2 regions of the Neobacillus sp. FW104-15D2 genome follow, and region 1 is predicted to be linked to the other one. Evidence: riboswitches for the same ligand, from Rfam matches in the RefSeq annotation. Region 1 holds a riboswitch; the other holds the start of a gene.
What was found. A riboswitch is a leader RNA that binds a small molecule or an ion and turns the genes downstream of it on or off. The one in region 1 is predicted to bind cobalamin.
Positions count from the first base shown of each region.

Region 2: it holds a riboswitch for cobalamin, as region 1 does, so the genes downstream of both, AC3WR0_RS03575 (DUF4430 domain-containing protein) here and AC3WR0_RS18395 (ribonucleoside-diphosphate reductase subunit alpha) in region 1, are expected to answer to the same signal.

Region 1 is NZ_JBYTCJ010000025.1:44,038-51,833, forward strand. Features, by position in the region: gene AC3WR0_RS18380 (hypothetical protein) at 84-230, opposite strand; gene AC3WR0_RS18385 (NAD(P)-dependent alcohol dehydrogenase) at 479-1,432, shown strand; cobalamin riboswitch at 1,853-2,048, shown strand; gene AC3WR0_RS18390 (hypothetical protein) at 2,006-2,191, shown strand; gene AC3WR0_RS18395 (ribonucleoside-diphosphate reductase subunit alpha) at 2,184-4,472, shown strand; gene AC3WR0_RS18400 (ribonucleotide-diphosphate reductase subunit beta) at 4,491-5,537, shown strand; gene AC3WR0_RS18405 (flavodoxin domain-containing protein) at 5,527-5,979, shown strand; gene AC3WR0_RS18410 (GNAT family N-acetyltransferase) at 6,129-6,566, opposite strand; gene AC3WR0_RS18415 (aminotransferase) at 7,029-7,796, opposite strand, start outside.
Region 2 is NZ_JBYTCJ010000003.1:43,436-51,231, reverse strand. Features, by position in the region: gene AC3WR0_RS03600 (L,D-transpeptidase family protein) at 1-1,325, opposite strand, end outside; gene AC3WR0_RS03595 (metal-sensitive transcriptional regulator) at 1,842-2,177, shown strand; gene copZ (copper chaperone CopZ) at 2,191-2,397, shown strand; gene AC3WR0_RS03585 (heavy metal translocating P-type ATPase) at 2,573-4,987, shown strand; gene AC3WR0_RS03580 (DUF8832 domain-containing protein) at 5,016-5,828, shown strand; cobalamin riboswitch at 5,955-6,149, shown strand; gene AC3WR0_RS03575 (DUF4430 domain-containing protein) at 6,279-7,796, shown strand, end outside.

The sequences.
Region 1 (7,796 bases):
TTTAATATGATGGATAAAACTTGTTGCGAATTAAAACAACCACAAAAAAGAGAAATAGAAGGACTATTTCTCTTTTTGATTGTTTAATCTAATTTATCCTGATTTTCCTTTTCATAGGCGATAACTACAACTTTCTTGTTAGCCTTTTCGCTAAGCTTATCCTCAAGAGATTTTAGCTCATCAACCAAATTCTCCGACAGGTTAGCTGCTGTATAGGACTGTGAATCCATCTTCATCACCTCTGCTTTTATAACAGTATTCTTTCCGTCTAAATTGGAGTGTATTCAAGCTTTTTTTCTAAAACGCTGCGTAAAGGATCAAGGGAATTCTAATTGATCTTAACCCAGGGATTAAATCACATTACTCTTTCTTTAATTCAGAAAAAAGGAATTTCAGACTATGTTATTTAAAGGGGAAATCGTTTCATTATAAAAGACGAGAATTACTAATCAATAAAATAATCAAGGAGGTTAGACAGTTGAGAGCAGCCACTTACAATTCTTATGGTCCGCCTGAAGTCTTACAGATAAAGGATGTTGAAACTCCATCCATCAAGGATGACGATAGAGTGTTGATCAAAGTGCATAATGCTTCGGTCAATGCATATGACAATCTGTTCCGAAAGGGCTATTTGCCTACAAGGTTAGAGAACGGGCTAACAAAACCCAAAAATCACATACTGGGCATAGACGTTTCGGGTACGGTTGAAGCGGTTGGCAAAAACGTACACAGATTTAAGGAGGGAGATATTGTTTTTGGGAGTTGTTTGGGATCCCACGCAGAATATGTCTCCCCGCGTCAAGATGTCCTGAGTCTTATACCGAAGAACGTAAACTTTGCGGAGGCGGCGGCTATACCGTGTGCTGCTCAGACGGCACTGCAAGCGTTGAGAGATGTAGCACAAATAAAGCAAGGCCAATGCGTCTTGATCTATGGTGCATCTGGCGGTGTCGGGCACTTTGCTGTTCAGCTCGCCAAATACTTTGGGGCTGAGGTAACAGCAGTTTGTAGTACCTCGAATCTTCAGTTTGTTAAAGACCTTGGGGCAGATTACGTAATTGATTACACTAAGGAAGATTTCACGGATAACGGAAAAAAGTATGATGTTATTCTGGATGCGGTTGGTAAAAGGACCTTTTTCAGTTGTTTGCGTTCGCTAACCGAGAACGGGGTTTATATTACAGAACATCCAATCTACCCCAAATATCATCCATTACAATTGATGATAAGTTCTTTAATTGGTCGGAAAAAAGCTAAGGCACACCTTGCAAAACCTAATGTCAGCGATCTGGACTTTTTAAGTACACTTATGGAGGAAGAGAAAGTAAAACCCATTATTGAGATGTGCTATCCTTTGGAACAAATCGTAGAGGCTCACAGGCATATTGAAAGTGGACATACAAAGGGGAAAATTGTCCTTAATATCAATTAGGTGTGATTTATACCTTCCGATATTTTTATTTTTTTCGCTATTAGGCGTTTTTATTTTTCAATTAATTATGGCTTTAATTGAAAAATAAATCGTTAAATAACAGAGAAAACTCGCTAATATTTTAAAGTGAGTTTTATTTTTTTTAAAACACTTAAAAAACTTAATTTAAAAATTTAACTTTAGGATAAGCCACAATGGTTATGAAGAGAGATAAAAGTAATGAAACTATGGATTAGGAGACGGCTGAGTCGCCTCCTCCTAATCAATTAAAAGTAGTATTAGTATTTATACTTTTGAATGATCAGAGTGGAAAAAAAATTTAAGCCAATACATAATTACTTGCTTTATATAGAAGTTTCCGTTAACATAAAAAATATAATTTCTACATATTGATTTAAATTTTTATTACCAACTACATATAGTAATGCCTTGAGATGCGATGCCGTTTGGCTTAAAAGGGAATCTGGTTTAAATCCAGAACTGCCCCCGCAACTGTAAATGCAGACGAAATGAACAAACCACTATACAAATTGCTCGGAAATGGGTGCTTGTATGGGAAGGGTTCAAAGTAGGGTGAAGCATGAGTCAGGAGACCTGTCATATCTTAAGCAGTTTCACTTCCTCGGGGATTGGGAAGATGAAACGATGGCAATCAGAAGGTTTATCCATTGTAATTTCATTCCTTTTGATGTGATCGTTTCATCCGCTCAATTACATGAGCGGATTTTTTATTTTATTGGAGGGAATAACCATGAATAAACAGTTGGATGCGGAATACTTGAGGGTCATGAAAGCTGTTGAGACTGCAGCAGAAAAGTTTGGATTAGATGCAGCCGAATTAAAAAACAGATTGGCAGAATTGGAGATATCAGAACATGAAGCCAACAACCAGGCAATGTTTTATGCATTGAACAATATTACTATTGATCAGCCAGAGTGGTCCTATGTTGCTGCCCGATTATATTTGAATGAACTATATCGGGAAGCAGCGAAAAATCGAAAATATGATGAAGTTTTACAGTATGGAAATTTTTACGAATTAATAGAAACCCTAATAAAAAAAGGGATTTATTCAACTGAATTATTAAGTTCTTTTACAATAGAAGAAATAGAGGAACTCTCAAAGGAAATTAAACCAGAAAGAGATCAATTATTTAATTACATAGGATTATTTTTACTTGCAGATCGTTATCTTGCCAGAGATTACGAACGAAAAATTTATGAACTCCCACAAGAAAGATTCATGGTTATTGCTATGACTTTAATGATGGAGGAGGAAAAATTAAAAAGAATTTCGCTTGTTAAAGAAGCTTATTGGGCAATGAGTAATCTTTACATGACTGTTGCAACTCCTACCTTATCAAATGCGGGTAAATCATACGGACAATTGTCCTCCTGTTTCATTGATACTGTTGAGGACTCACTTGATGGTATCTACTTAAATAATTGGGATATTGCTAGGCTAAGTAAGGACGGCGGAGGAATTGGCATTTATTATGGAAAGGTACGAGCCCTTGGTTCAGATATTAAAGGTTTTAAAGGAATGTCGTCTGGTGTAGTTCCTTGGATCCGCCTTATTAATGACACTGCTGTAAGTGTGGATCAACTTGGCCAGCGGCAAGGGGCTATCGCTATTTATCTGGATATTTTCCATAAAGACATTATGAATGGGTTCCTTGATTTGAAAACCAACAATGGAGACGAGCGCCGAAAAGCTCATGATATTTTTACAGGTGTCAGTATTCCTGATCTATTTATGGAAAAGTTGCTCAATACAGATGAATCGGGCAGAAGTATCGGCTTATGGCATACCTTTTGTCCGCATCAAGTAAAGCAGCAAATGGGATGGAAGGATGAAAAGGGAAATCCGCTGGGACTTGAGGATTTTTATGATGATACAGATAAAAAGGCGTTTACTGAGAAATACACTGAGGCGGTAAATAATCCTTTACTTCCGAGAAAAACATATCGGGCAATGGATATCATGGCGCGTATCATGGTTGCCCAGCTTGAAACAGGCACACCATATATGTTTTATCGGGATGAAGTGAACCGTCAAAATCCTAATAAGCATCTTTTAGGAAAAGGAAGGACATCTATTTATTGCAGTAACTTATGTACGGAAATTGCCCAAAATATGTCGCCTACTTCTATTATAAAAGAGTACCAAAATGAGGATGGTGACTTAGTCATTGTTCGCAGGCCCGGAGATTTTGTCGTTTGTAACCTGTCTTCTATTAATTTGTCAAAGGCTGTTCCTGCTAATGTACTAGAAAGATTAATTCATATACAGGTTCGGATGCTCGACAATGTGATTGATTTAAACACAATAACCGTTAGACAAGCTCAAGCTACAAATAAAAGGTATAGAGCTGTAGGTCTTGGTACCTTCGGCTGGCATCATCTTCTGGCCTTGAGAGGAATCTATTGGGAGTCAGAGGAAGCAGTACAATATGCCGATCATCTCTATGAAGATATAGCTTATTATACGATTCGTGCTTCAAATGAAATTGCAAAGGAAAAAGGTACTTACAGCCATTTTTGCGGATCGGAATGGGAAACAGGAAAATATTTTGAAAGAAGGCAGTATTCTTCAAATCGATGGAAGCAACTCCAGGAAGAGGTGGGGAAGACTGGAATTCGAAATGGATGGCTTATGGCCGTAGCTCCTAATTCTTCAACTGCAAAGATAGGCGGATCTACAGATGGTATTGATCCCTTATATTCAGTGGAATATGCGGAAGAGAAGAAAAACTTTAAATTTAAAGTGACCGCTCCAGATCTCAACCATATCACATACGAATTTTACCGTCGTGCCAGACATCAAATTGACCAGACATGGAGTATACGGCAAAATGCCAAACGGCAGAGACATATTGACCAATCTATTAGCTTCAACCTTTACGTTAAGCATGATATTAAAGCAAAGGAATTATTAAACATGCATTTGGAAGCATGGAAGCTTGGATTGAAAACGACCTATTATGTACGGAGTACCTCTCAGGCAGAAATAGAGGAATGTGAAGCTTGCCATAGCTGATCAAAAGGGAGAATAAAGATGAATATTAATATGCCTTTAAATAAGAGTAAACTATTAAGTCCAATCGATCCAAACCGCTCAACTGGTATTGTAAACGGAAAGTCTTCAGGGTTACTCAATTGGAACGATATTGCCTATCCACAAATGTATGATTTATATCAGACCTTATTGTCGAATTTCTGGAAGGCTCAGGAAATCAATATGCAGGATGATATTAAACAATGGGATTCGCTTTCAGCAGTTGAACAGGATATTTTCCTGCGAGTTAATACACAGCTTGCATCGTTGGATAGTCTCCAAACACCCACAATGAGCCAGGTAATGGACTATGTGACAGATTCGAGCTTTAAAGCGATATTTGCAGTGATAGCCCAACAGGAAGCCGTTCATAATGAATCATATTCATATATTCTAAGTTCCTTAGTCCCGCTGAGCGAGCAGAATAAAAGATTTAATGAGGCAAAGGAGGATCCAATTGTTCAGAAAAGAAACGTACTGATTTTAGAAGCATATGAAAATTTCAGGCAAAATCCTTCTCCTCAAAGACTATTTGAACTGGGTATTAACTCTATTAATTTAGAAGGTATATATTTTTATGCTGGCTTTGCCTTTTTCTATAATCTCGCCCGCCAGCAAAAAATGCTTAAAACTAGTACGATGATCAGCTATATCCAAAGGGATGAGATGCAGCATGCCTATTTTATATCACAATTTATAAGAATTCTTTTATCTGAAAATCCAGACCTAAATACAGAGGAAAACATTCAATATATATATGATGCAATTGGAAAAGCGGTAAGTCTCGAGAAGGAATGGGCCCAAGTCATTTTGAAAGATATGAATGGAATTGATTTAAAAGAATTCGAGGGTTATGTTGAATATTTAGCAAATAAAAGACTGCGTCAGCTTGGACTCGGGAATTTATATGAGGATGGAAATAATCCAATGCCCTGGATACATGTATTTAGCGATGAGATGATCAATGAGACAAAATCAGATTTCTTTGAACAAAAATCCCGAACTTATACTAAAGTTACCCAGTCAAACGGTTTCGATGAACTTTAAAATAGCCATTATTTATGCTTCGGTCACTGGGAATACAAAAAGCTTAGTGGATTTATTAGCCAGCTGTTTCCGTACCTATTCTGTCTCCCTGGAAATATATACTGCATGGGAGTTCACAGTCGAGAGGCTGGCGGACTTTGATTCTGTTATAATTGCGACGTATACATGGGGAAGTGGAAGTATTCCCAAAGAAATGCATAAAATTTTTAAAGGTTTTGAAAGGCAGGATGTAAAAAACCTTATTACAGGAGTTGTTGGAACAGGGGACAGCTTTTATCACAATTTTTGTGGAGCTGTTGATGCATTTAGGGACATGCTCTTTGTCCATTCAACCCTTGCCGCTACGTTAAAAATTGAGTTATCTCCGCAGTCAAAGGACTGTAGCCGTTGTATTAAATTTGCTGAATCTATATTAGGACGACTACAGTTAGAAGTGATATAAAGGAAGAAGAATAATAAAATATTAATACTTATGAGAGAGGTGCATTAATCTTAAACGGTTAATGCACCTTTGTTTTTCGGTATTCGTGCCTATATCTGTTAAAGAGCCGCTGAGTCTCTGAATCGCTCCTGCATTTTCGATCAACTTATTCAAAAATTAAATTCCATAATATTCGAGATGCTTCTGAAGCCAAGCTTTTCATAAAGCGATTTAGCAGAGTTGCCGGTGAAAACATTTAGCTGAATGGTATCTATCCCTGAAGATTTTAGATTCTGTATAGCCGCCTTGATTAAATTCTTGCCGATCCCATTATTTCTGTTGCCGGGAAAAACATACAAGTGAAAGAGGTTGCCAAAGGTTTTACCCGTCATTACATTTCGCTCTACCCCTAATAATGCCCATCCTTTTAACCAACCATTTTCTTCGTCAACAATATAATAAGCTCCATTTCTTATAAGGGGAAGAAACATGTTATAACCGCTTTGGACGTTGTTTATGGAATAACCTATAGTGCTCTCTTCTATTACTTGTCCGGTAAGCTTCAGAATATAATCCGTCTCCATTTCGTTGGCTAATCTAATTGTCATAACAGCACCCCTAAAAAAGACATTTTTGAATTAATATATATAAAAGGGAGGCTGTAAGTGCCTGAACTAAACATTTTAGTAAAAAGTACTATAATCTTATCTTTTAAGAGCCTCAGAGGACATTAAATAAAAAGAAAATGGCATTCTTTTGCATTGAAGAGTATAGGGAAAATTATTACTTCATTTTGCTTTTCAAAACCTTGTATAGGGGGCGAATTGGATTAACAGTAGGGTAAGTTTTTTTACTGTGAGAACGGCCAAAGCAAGCAGGTAGTGCCTCGGGGAAACGTCGTTCATCAATGCTATAAGGAATTATTGCCATTTATTATTAAGTGTGTAAATATCTGTTTGATACTAAAAGTAATGAAACTATAGATTAGGAGGGGGCTAAAAGTCTCCTCCTAATCCATCAAAAGTGAACTTTGTTAATTATACTTTTTTTAAAAGGGGCACTTGAACTGTTTAAAGAGTATATTGTTCCAAAGTACTTTCCCTAAATACTCCTTTGGTCTGAATAAATCTTTGAATCCTTTTCATTGATTCTTGAAGCTGTTCCATTGAGGCTGCGTAGGAACAGCGAATATATCCTTCACCACACTCACCGAACACATTACCAGGAACGACAGCTACTTTTTCTTGAATGAGAAGCTCCTCTGCAAATTCCTCCGAGGTAATTCCAGTTGATTTGATCGAAGGGAAGACATAGAAGGCGCCACCGGGAGTATGGCATTCCAAACCCATTTTATTAAGAGACTGAACCATATAGTTCCTTCTTCGCCGATAGCTGTTTCTCATATTTACTACTTCACTATATGTATTGCGAAGGGCTTCCAGGGCACCATGCTGCAGCATATGCGGAGCACACATGATGGTATATTGGTGGATTTTCAGCATTACCTGAACCAATTCGGCTGGTGCTGCTAGAAACCCTAATCTCCAGCCTGTCATGGCAAATCCTTTTGAAAATCCGTTGATTAAAATGGTTCTCTCGTACATTCCCTCGATGGATGCAAAGCTGGTAAAGGCTTCGTCATAGGATAATTCAGCATAGATTTCATCAGAGACCACTAATAAATCATGCTCTTCAATAATCCTTGCAATTTCCATTAACTCTTTTTTGGTAAGTGAACTGCCTGTTGGATTGTTAGGAGAACATAGCAAAATAGCTTTTGTTTTTTCCGTTATTGCCTTTTCAATTTGTTCCGGTGTTACCTTAAACCCATTTTCAGG
Region 2 (7,796 bases), on a different contig from region 1:
AGATAGGCATTGCTTGCCCAGTTTTTCCGCCAGCTTGCATCATGGAACCCTTGCCCGCCATTTGTAAAAGGAGCCCAGTAATTTACTTTTACAGAGTAATTGGGATTGCCGACTTCGCTGCCAGTGAGCGTGGATGGCGTTCGTTTATAGAGGATATACCACACGCCCGGTGCTGTATCTTCATGAGTGTTATGCCTTCCGGTAACCACATTTGTTGTAACAGCCAATTTTCCATTTTTGTAAATCCAAATGCGCTGCTCCTGAATGGACACTTCTGCATACGTCTCGCCGATGCCATTGTTCGCAGTGGTTTCATACCCATAGCCTTCATTGGTCCAGCCATGGCCATAAATATTTGAGGCGGAAATCGATTTTTCTCCATTTTCAAAAGCCTTTTTAACCAGCTCCGTTTCCTTTTCAACATCTAATCCCCATCCATAGCCTTGGCCTTTTACCGATATGACTGAGCCTGAATGGGTTTTAAAGGTGAAGTTTTTATCTAGTGTAGATTGGGAATTATCAATTTCCGCAATCTTCTCCTTAATGCCGTTCGGGTCAATTGTAATCTTCATATCCTTTGAAACAGAGGCATTTTTAATTAAGTCACTTGCTTTTAAAGTGTTCACTCTGTCCTGTACCTTATAATCAAGAGTCTGTTGAAGAAGGCCTTGCAGCACTTTCTTTTCCTCTTTTATAACCGGACTATTTTCTTTAATAGGGTGAATGTACACAGGTTTGAGATTGATATCGCTGCTATATTCCTGTTTCTTATAATCTTCCATGAGACTAGAAACATCATACTGTTTTCCATTCATGCTTTTGGAGACAGTGATTTTGCCATCTTCCAGCTTCGCTTCCGCATTCCTGGGGGCTTTTAAACCTTTATTCATTATCACAAGCTTTTCTTCTACTCGCTTTTTCATTGTTTGGCTTCGGTACTGATCCGCGTTTTTAGGGATCAGTGTAAAGTTTTTTGCCTTCGAGGATGGAAAAATTGTCTGCTGGCTTTTAAGTAATTTCTCCACTTCAGGTAAATCGGTATCCGTAAATCCCATATGCGTATCTATTTCATCTAAAATTTGCTGTTTCCCAACAAAGACTTTATTTTTTAATACAGATGTATTTAATCTTTTAATTGCCTGATTGGCCGTCAATCCACCGACACTTTTGTTATTAATTGTGATCTTCGAATTGAAACGGGTTGTCTGATAATACCCTAGTCCCGCCACTAGCAGGGCAAAAAGAATGAAAATTCCCGTTATGATAAATTTCCTGCTTGTATTCTTCTGTGTTCCCGTAACCGTAACATCTGCCATGCTGCTCATTCCCGTTCCCTCCTCGTACCTTCTTAACCAGGTACCAACTTTCACTACTTTTAGCTAGTTTTTCTATCAAAACTATCGAATAGTTTACTCCATTCTTCTTAAATAATCACTATAAATATTAATAGATTTGTTAGTGCCGAATGTGTCGCAATTTGTAAAAGATAAAAAAAATTATCATTGGATTTTTTAAAGCTCACATAACGCCATTAAATTGGGCAATTTTGGCCTTTTTTTGGCTAATCAGAATTTATATCCATAAATTCTGAACGCATAAGCAAAACTAAGGCATCCGCCAAAAAGGACTTGGCGAATGCCAAGTTTTTCTAATGATATACAAAATTGAATTCTAGTATTACCTTTGTCTCAAGGTTTGTATATTAATAGACTAGATATCGCGCCCAATACTTAAAGTATTATAGAACGGGAATAATTATAATGGAGTTTTTGCGTTAACAGTTTTGTCACTTTACATACCCTACGTGGGTATGCTTTAATTGGGGTAAAGGAGGCTGAGTAATGCTTTTTGAAGATGAAGAATTGGAGCTTAATGATGCCAGTTGTTCTCATAGCGACCGTAAAAGCCACCATTCAGAAAAAGTGAAAAAAAATTTAGTAACGCGGCTTAATCGCATTGAAGGACAGATACGCGGTATAAAAGGCTTAATTGAAAAAGATACTTACTGTGACGATGTCATTACCCAGATTTCAGCTACCCAGTCTGCCTTAAACAGTGTGGCAAAGCTTTTGCTTGAAGGCCATATGAAGACTTGTGTGGTAGAGAGAATCCAGGAAGGGGACCTTGAAGTCCTGGATGAGGTTCTTTTAACAGTTCAAAAATTAATGAAAAAATAGGAGGAGATTAATAATGGAAACAGTTACTCTAAACGTAAAAGGTATGTCATGCGGTCATTGTGTAAAAGCAGTTGAAGGAAGCGTAGGAAAATTAGACGGAGTCGAAAGAGTACTTGTAGACCTTAATAAAGGTCAGGTTGTTGTTGAGTTTAAAGCCGACCAGGTTAATCTCGACCAAATCAAAGCAACAATCGATGATCAGGGTTATGATGTCGTTTAATTATTAACCTAAAATATAGCCCTTGCGCCTTTGCGTTGGGGCTTTCTTTGACCGTGGCCTTTATACATATCAAGATGCCCATTTTAAGAATAATAGGTTAAAATTGTTTGATTTATACCCTACATAGGTATAGTATAATAACATTAAGAGATTCAAAACAGGGGAGGAACGTACAATGGTTTCGCTTAAAGAAGTACAACTGCCAATCACTGGAATGACATGTGCAGCCTGTTCAGCCAGAATCGAAAAAGGTTTGAAGAAAATAGATGGTGTATCGGAAGCCAACGTCAACTTGGCTTTAGAAAAAGCTTCATTAAAATATAATCCTGATATGACAAACGTAGCAGCTTTTGAAAAGAAAATCTGTGACTTGGGTTACGGTGTTGCATCCGAAAAAGCAGAATTTGACATTATGGGTATGACATGTGCAGCCTGTTCCGCAAGGATTGAGAAGGGCTTAAATAAACTGGAGGGTGTTAAGGCAGCTACCGTTAACTTAGCTCTTGAATCAGCGAGCGTCGAGTATAATCCTTCCCAGTTGAATATCCAGGAAATAATAAGCCGGGTCGAAAAACTGGGCTATCAGGCAAAAGTAAAACAGGAGAATAATGACACACAAGATTATCGAGAAAAAGAAATAGAGAAGCAAAAAGGAAAATTTATTTTTTCTGTTATTTTAGCTTTCCCGCTGCTTTGGGCTATGGTTAGCCACTTTAAATTTACTTCCTTTATCTATTTGCCGGATATGCTGATGAATCCATGGGTCCAATTTGCTCTGGCAACACCAGTTCAGTTTGTTATAGGAAAACAGTTTTATGTAGGCGCTTTTAAAGCATTGCGAAACGGAAGCGCCAATATGGACGTATTAGTTGCTTTAGGAACCTCCGCTGCCTATTTTTACAGCGTGTATTTATCCATTATTTCTATAGGCTCTAATGGTCACATGGTAGATCTTTATTTTGAAACAAGTGCCGTACTCATTACACTTATTATTCTTGGAAAATTATTTGAAGCCAGGGCTAAGGGGCGGTCGTCTGAAGCCATAAAAAAATTAATGGGTCTGCAGGCTAAAACCGCTACTGTTTTTCGAGATGGAATTGAATTGGAGGTCCCTCTTGAACAAGTTGTTGTAGGTGACATTCTTTATGTGAAGCCAGGAGAGAAGGTTCCGGCAGACGGTGAAATTGCTGAGGGTCGATCAGCCCTGGATGAATCGATGCTCACTGGAGAAAGTGTGCCTGTTGATAAAACGGTCGGCGACGCAGTCATTGGAGCCACAATTAACAAAAATGGCTTTTTAAAAGTTAAAGCTACAAAGGTAGGAAGAGATACAGCATTAGCTCAAATCATTAAAGTAGTTGAAGAAGCACAGGGCTCTAAAGCTCCAATTCAGCGCTTGGCAGATAAAATATCGGGTATTTTCGTTCCAGTCGTAGTGGGTATTGCCGTCATCACTTTTCTAATCTGGTATTTCTGGGTAAGCCCGGGGGAGTTTGCCGAAGCACTTGAAAAATTGATAGCTGTTCTCGTTATTGCATGCCCATGTGCACTCGGGCTTGCAACTCCGACTTCCATAATGGCAGGTTCGGGACGTGCGGCTGAGTTTGGTGTGTTATTTAAGGGTGGAGAGCATCTTGAACTAACTCACCGTATTACAACAGTCATTCTTGATAAAACAGGAACCGTTACAAATGGCAAGCCAGTTCTGACGGATTTAATTATTAATGGAGATATTGATGAGAAAAACTTTGCCAGATTGGTTGGAGCTGCCGAGAGAAAATCAGAGCATCCACTTGCAGAAGCCATCGTTCAGGGAATTAAAGAAAGAAATATTGAAATGGCTGAGGCAGAGGAGTTTGAAGCAATTCCGGGCTTTGGAATAAAAGCTGTTACTGAAGGTAGGAACTTACTAATTGGAACCCGAAGACTGATGAAGAAATTCGAAGTGGATCTGGGTTCTGCTGAGAAACAAATGGAGACCCTCGAGGAGAACGGAAAAACGGCCATGCTTGTGGCTATTGATGGAACATATGCAGGAATAGTTGCTGTAGCCGATACAGTTAAAGAAACTTCAAAGCAGGCAATCAAGCGCCTTAAAGATCTTGGACTTGAAGTTATTATGATAACCGGAGACAACCAGCGTACTGCCAAGTCTATTGCGAACCAGGTAGGAATCGACTCTGTGATCGCAGAGGTACTTCCTGAGGGCAAGGCAGACGAAGTGAAAAAGCTTCAGGTGCAGGGAAAAAGGGTTGCAATGGTCGGAGATGGAATTAACGATGCACCTGCTCTTGCCCTGTCGGATATTGGGATGGCGATCGGTACTGGAACTGATGTGGCAATGGAAGCTGCTGATATCACTCTTATGAGAGGCGACTTAAACAGCATTGCAGATGCTATTATTATGAGCAAGAAAACCATCCGAAATATTAAACAAAATTTATTCTGGGCTTTCGGATACAACATATTAGGTATTCCTGTAGCTGCTCTGGGTTTCTTGGCCCCGTGGCTTGCAGGCGCTGCCATGGCTTTCAGTTCTGTTTCCGTTGTACTAAATGCTCTAAGGCTTCAGCGGGTTAATATAAAATAAAAAAGCTAACCGGGTAAGGAGTGGAATAATGAAAAAGTGGGCTATTGCAGCAATTATCTACCTGTTTGCTGTTATTGGAGGGTACCAGGTCTATGCACAGTTTATCCAGAAGGATGGCATTGTGGCGCATTCCTCATCTAACCATGAATCTGGTGAGCATGACGAAACTGAATCAGGCATGCATGAACACGGAGATAGTCATCAATCAAGTGATGTCAAAGCAAAAGTAACTTATAACAACTCAGCATTAACCATTACTTTGGCAGACAAAGATGGTAATCCTGTTGATAATCTAGAAGTAAATCACGAAAAAATTATACACTTAATTGTTGTAGATGAAGGATTGGAAAAATACTATCATCTCCATCCGGAAAAAACTGGAGTTGGAACTTTCCAGGTTAAACAACCTTTGGAAAATGGCAATTATAAAGCGTTTGTTGATATAAAACCTAAGGGACTGAATTATGAGGTAATGCCAGTAAAAATTAAAATAGGTGAGGCTGCACATAACCATCCACATAGCCTTACTCCTGATACTTCTCTTGAAAAGAGAGTAGAAGGAGAAAAGGTTCAAATGAAGATGAGCAGCCAGAAATCATCTGAACCAGTGAACTTATCTTTTAGCCTGGACAAAACAAAGCTGGAGCCTTATCTTGGCGCAGCTGGGCATGTCGTCATTCTGGATAAAAAAGGAGAACATTATCTTCATGTCCATCCGGTTAAGGAAAATGAACCTGTATTTCAGACGGAATTTAATAGACCAGGCGTATATAAAATATGGGCTGAATTTAAGCAAAATGGAAAGGTTAGAGTATTTCCTTTTGTCGTTGAAATTAAATAGTTTAGGATAAACTTATGCCTGGTCGGAAGCTCCGATTGGGCACTTTTTTGTTTGAGGGAGTTATCGTCATAATGAAAAACTTGTATGAAAAATGTCCGACTTGTATAATAGGATTAACATAAAAAAATATGAACGGCAAAAACAGGTGCTAATTTCTGCAAAATTGCAGATTCTTAGCTTAATAGGGAAGCTGGTGAAAAACCAGCGCGGTCCCGCCACTGTAAGTGTGAGCGACCTATAGCATGTCACTGTCATTTCGATGGGAAGACATAGGAAGCAATGATCACGAGCCAGGAAACCTGCCTGTTTTTTCGCACCAAAAGCCTACGCGGATAGGAGGGTGTTAAGACAGAAGCGTTTTCGGCTTTCCTGCCTTAACCTGATAAAACCTCCTCCTTCATAGGGGGATTTTTTTATGGACTTTTTATAAAAGGGGAGAGGAAAAAGCAAATGTTTGCAAATCGACAGACAAAGATTTTTCTAATGATGGTTTTATTGCTGGCTATTCTTACCGGAGGATTGCAGAAACCGGTGTTTGCAGCGGAAACAGCAAAAGGATATGTTTCCGTTATTGGAGACGTCAAAACTGGTGCTATACTACCGGACACCGAGGTTAACTTTACAGAGAATCAAACGGCATTGGATGTATTAAAAAACACTACCGGTATAAATAAAGTTGAATTATCTAAAGATGGCAGATCTTTAATCACAATAAATAACTTATCTACTACACCAGATGGAACGTTTTATTGGGCTTTTTACATTAATGGAATCGGCGCTCAAGTTAATTATGACGAGTATAAAGTAAATAACGGCGATAAACTTACTTTTGTTTATACAGATTGGACCAAGCCTTCAAATCAAAAGGTAACTGTAAAGATTCTTGATAAAAGTGGGAAAGATATTGTACCTACTGTTAACCAATATCTGAATCCTACCTCTATCATAGGACAGCCCACGGCACTTCAATTACTGCAAACAGGATTGGGAAAAGACAAAGTTGGAATCGAAGTTGATCCTAAATATGGGCCATTTATTACTTCTATTAACGGAATAATTCCTGCTAAAGGTGACTATTGGGGATTTTATGTCAATGGCAAAATGGCAGATGTAGGTGCAGGTACCTATCAATTAAAACCTGGCGATGAGGTAATGTTTAAATACGAAGCATCTGCACCACCTGCTGATACGCCAAGCCAAGATGCACCTGCAGATTCCAATACCACACCTGCAAAACCGATTGCAAAAGAAGAAATTCAAAAGTCAATTGACTCGGCAGTACAATATGTTCAAAAGGATCAGGTTAGTGATTGGGAAGCAATTGCTTTAAGACAGTCAGGAAAAGCTATTCCTTCAAGCTACTTAGAAGGAGTAATCAATCAAATTAAAAGTAAAAATGGGCATTTCACTAAAATAACAGATTATGAGCGTATTGCTATGGGAATTCTGGCAGCAGGCGGAAACCCTTCTAATGCCGGCGGATATGATTTAATAAAATCCATTTATACCGGCAACATAATCAAGCAAGGAATGAATGGTGTTGCCTATGCGCTGATTGCATTGGACAGCACCAACGCTGCTATACCCGCATCTGCCACATGGACCAAAGAAAAGATTATAAATGAATTATTATCTAATCAAAATAAAGATGGCGGATGGCCATTAGATGTTAAAGGAAGTTCCGACCCTGATGTAACAGCAATGGTGTTAACAGCCCTTGCCCCACATAAGAAGGGGGAAGGAAGCATGTCAGCCCTTGTCACTCAAACATCTGGATCAGGTGTACAGTCTTCAATTGATAAAGGCGTTAATTATATAAAAGAACAATTTCAGTCAGGAAAAATTTCTAACAGTTCTACAGCTGCTCAGGCAGTAATTGCTTTATCCTCAGTAGGAATAGAGGCTAATGGAGTTCAAAAAAATGGAATCGGTCTTGTTGAATATCTTAAAACCTTCCAAAACCCAGAT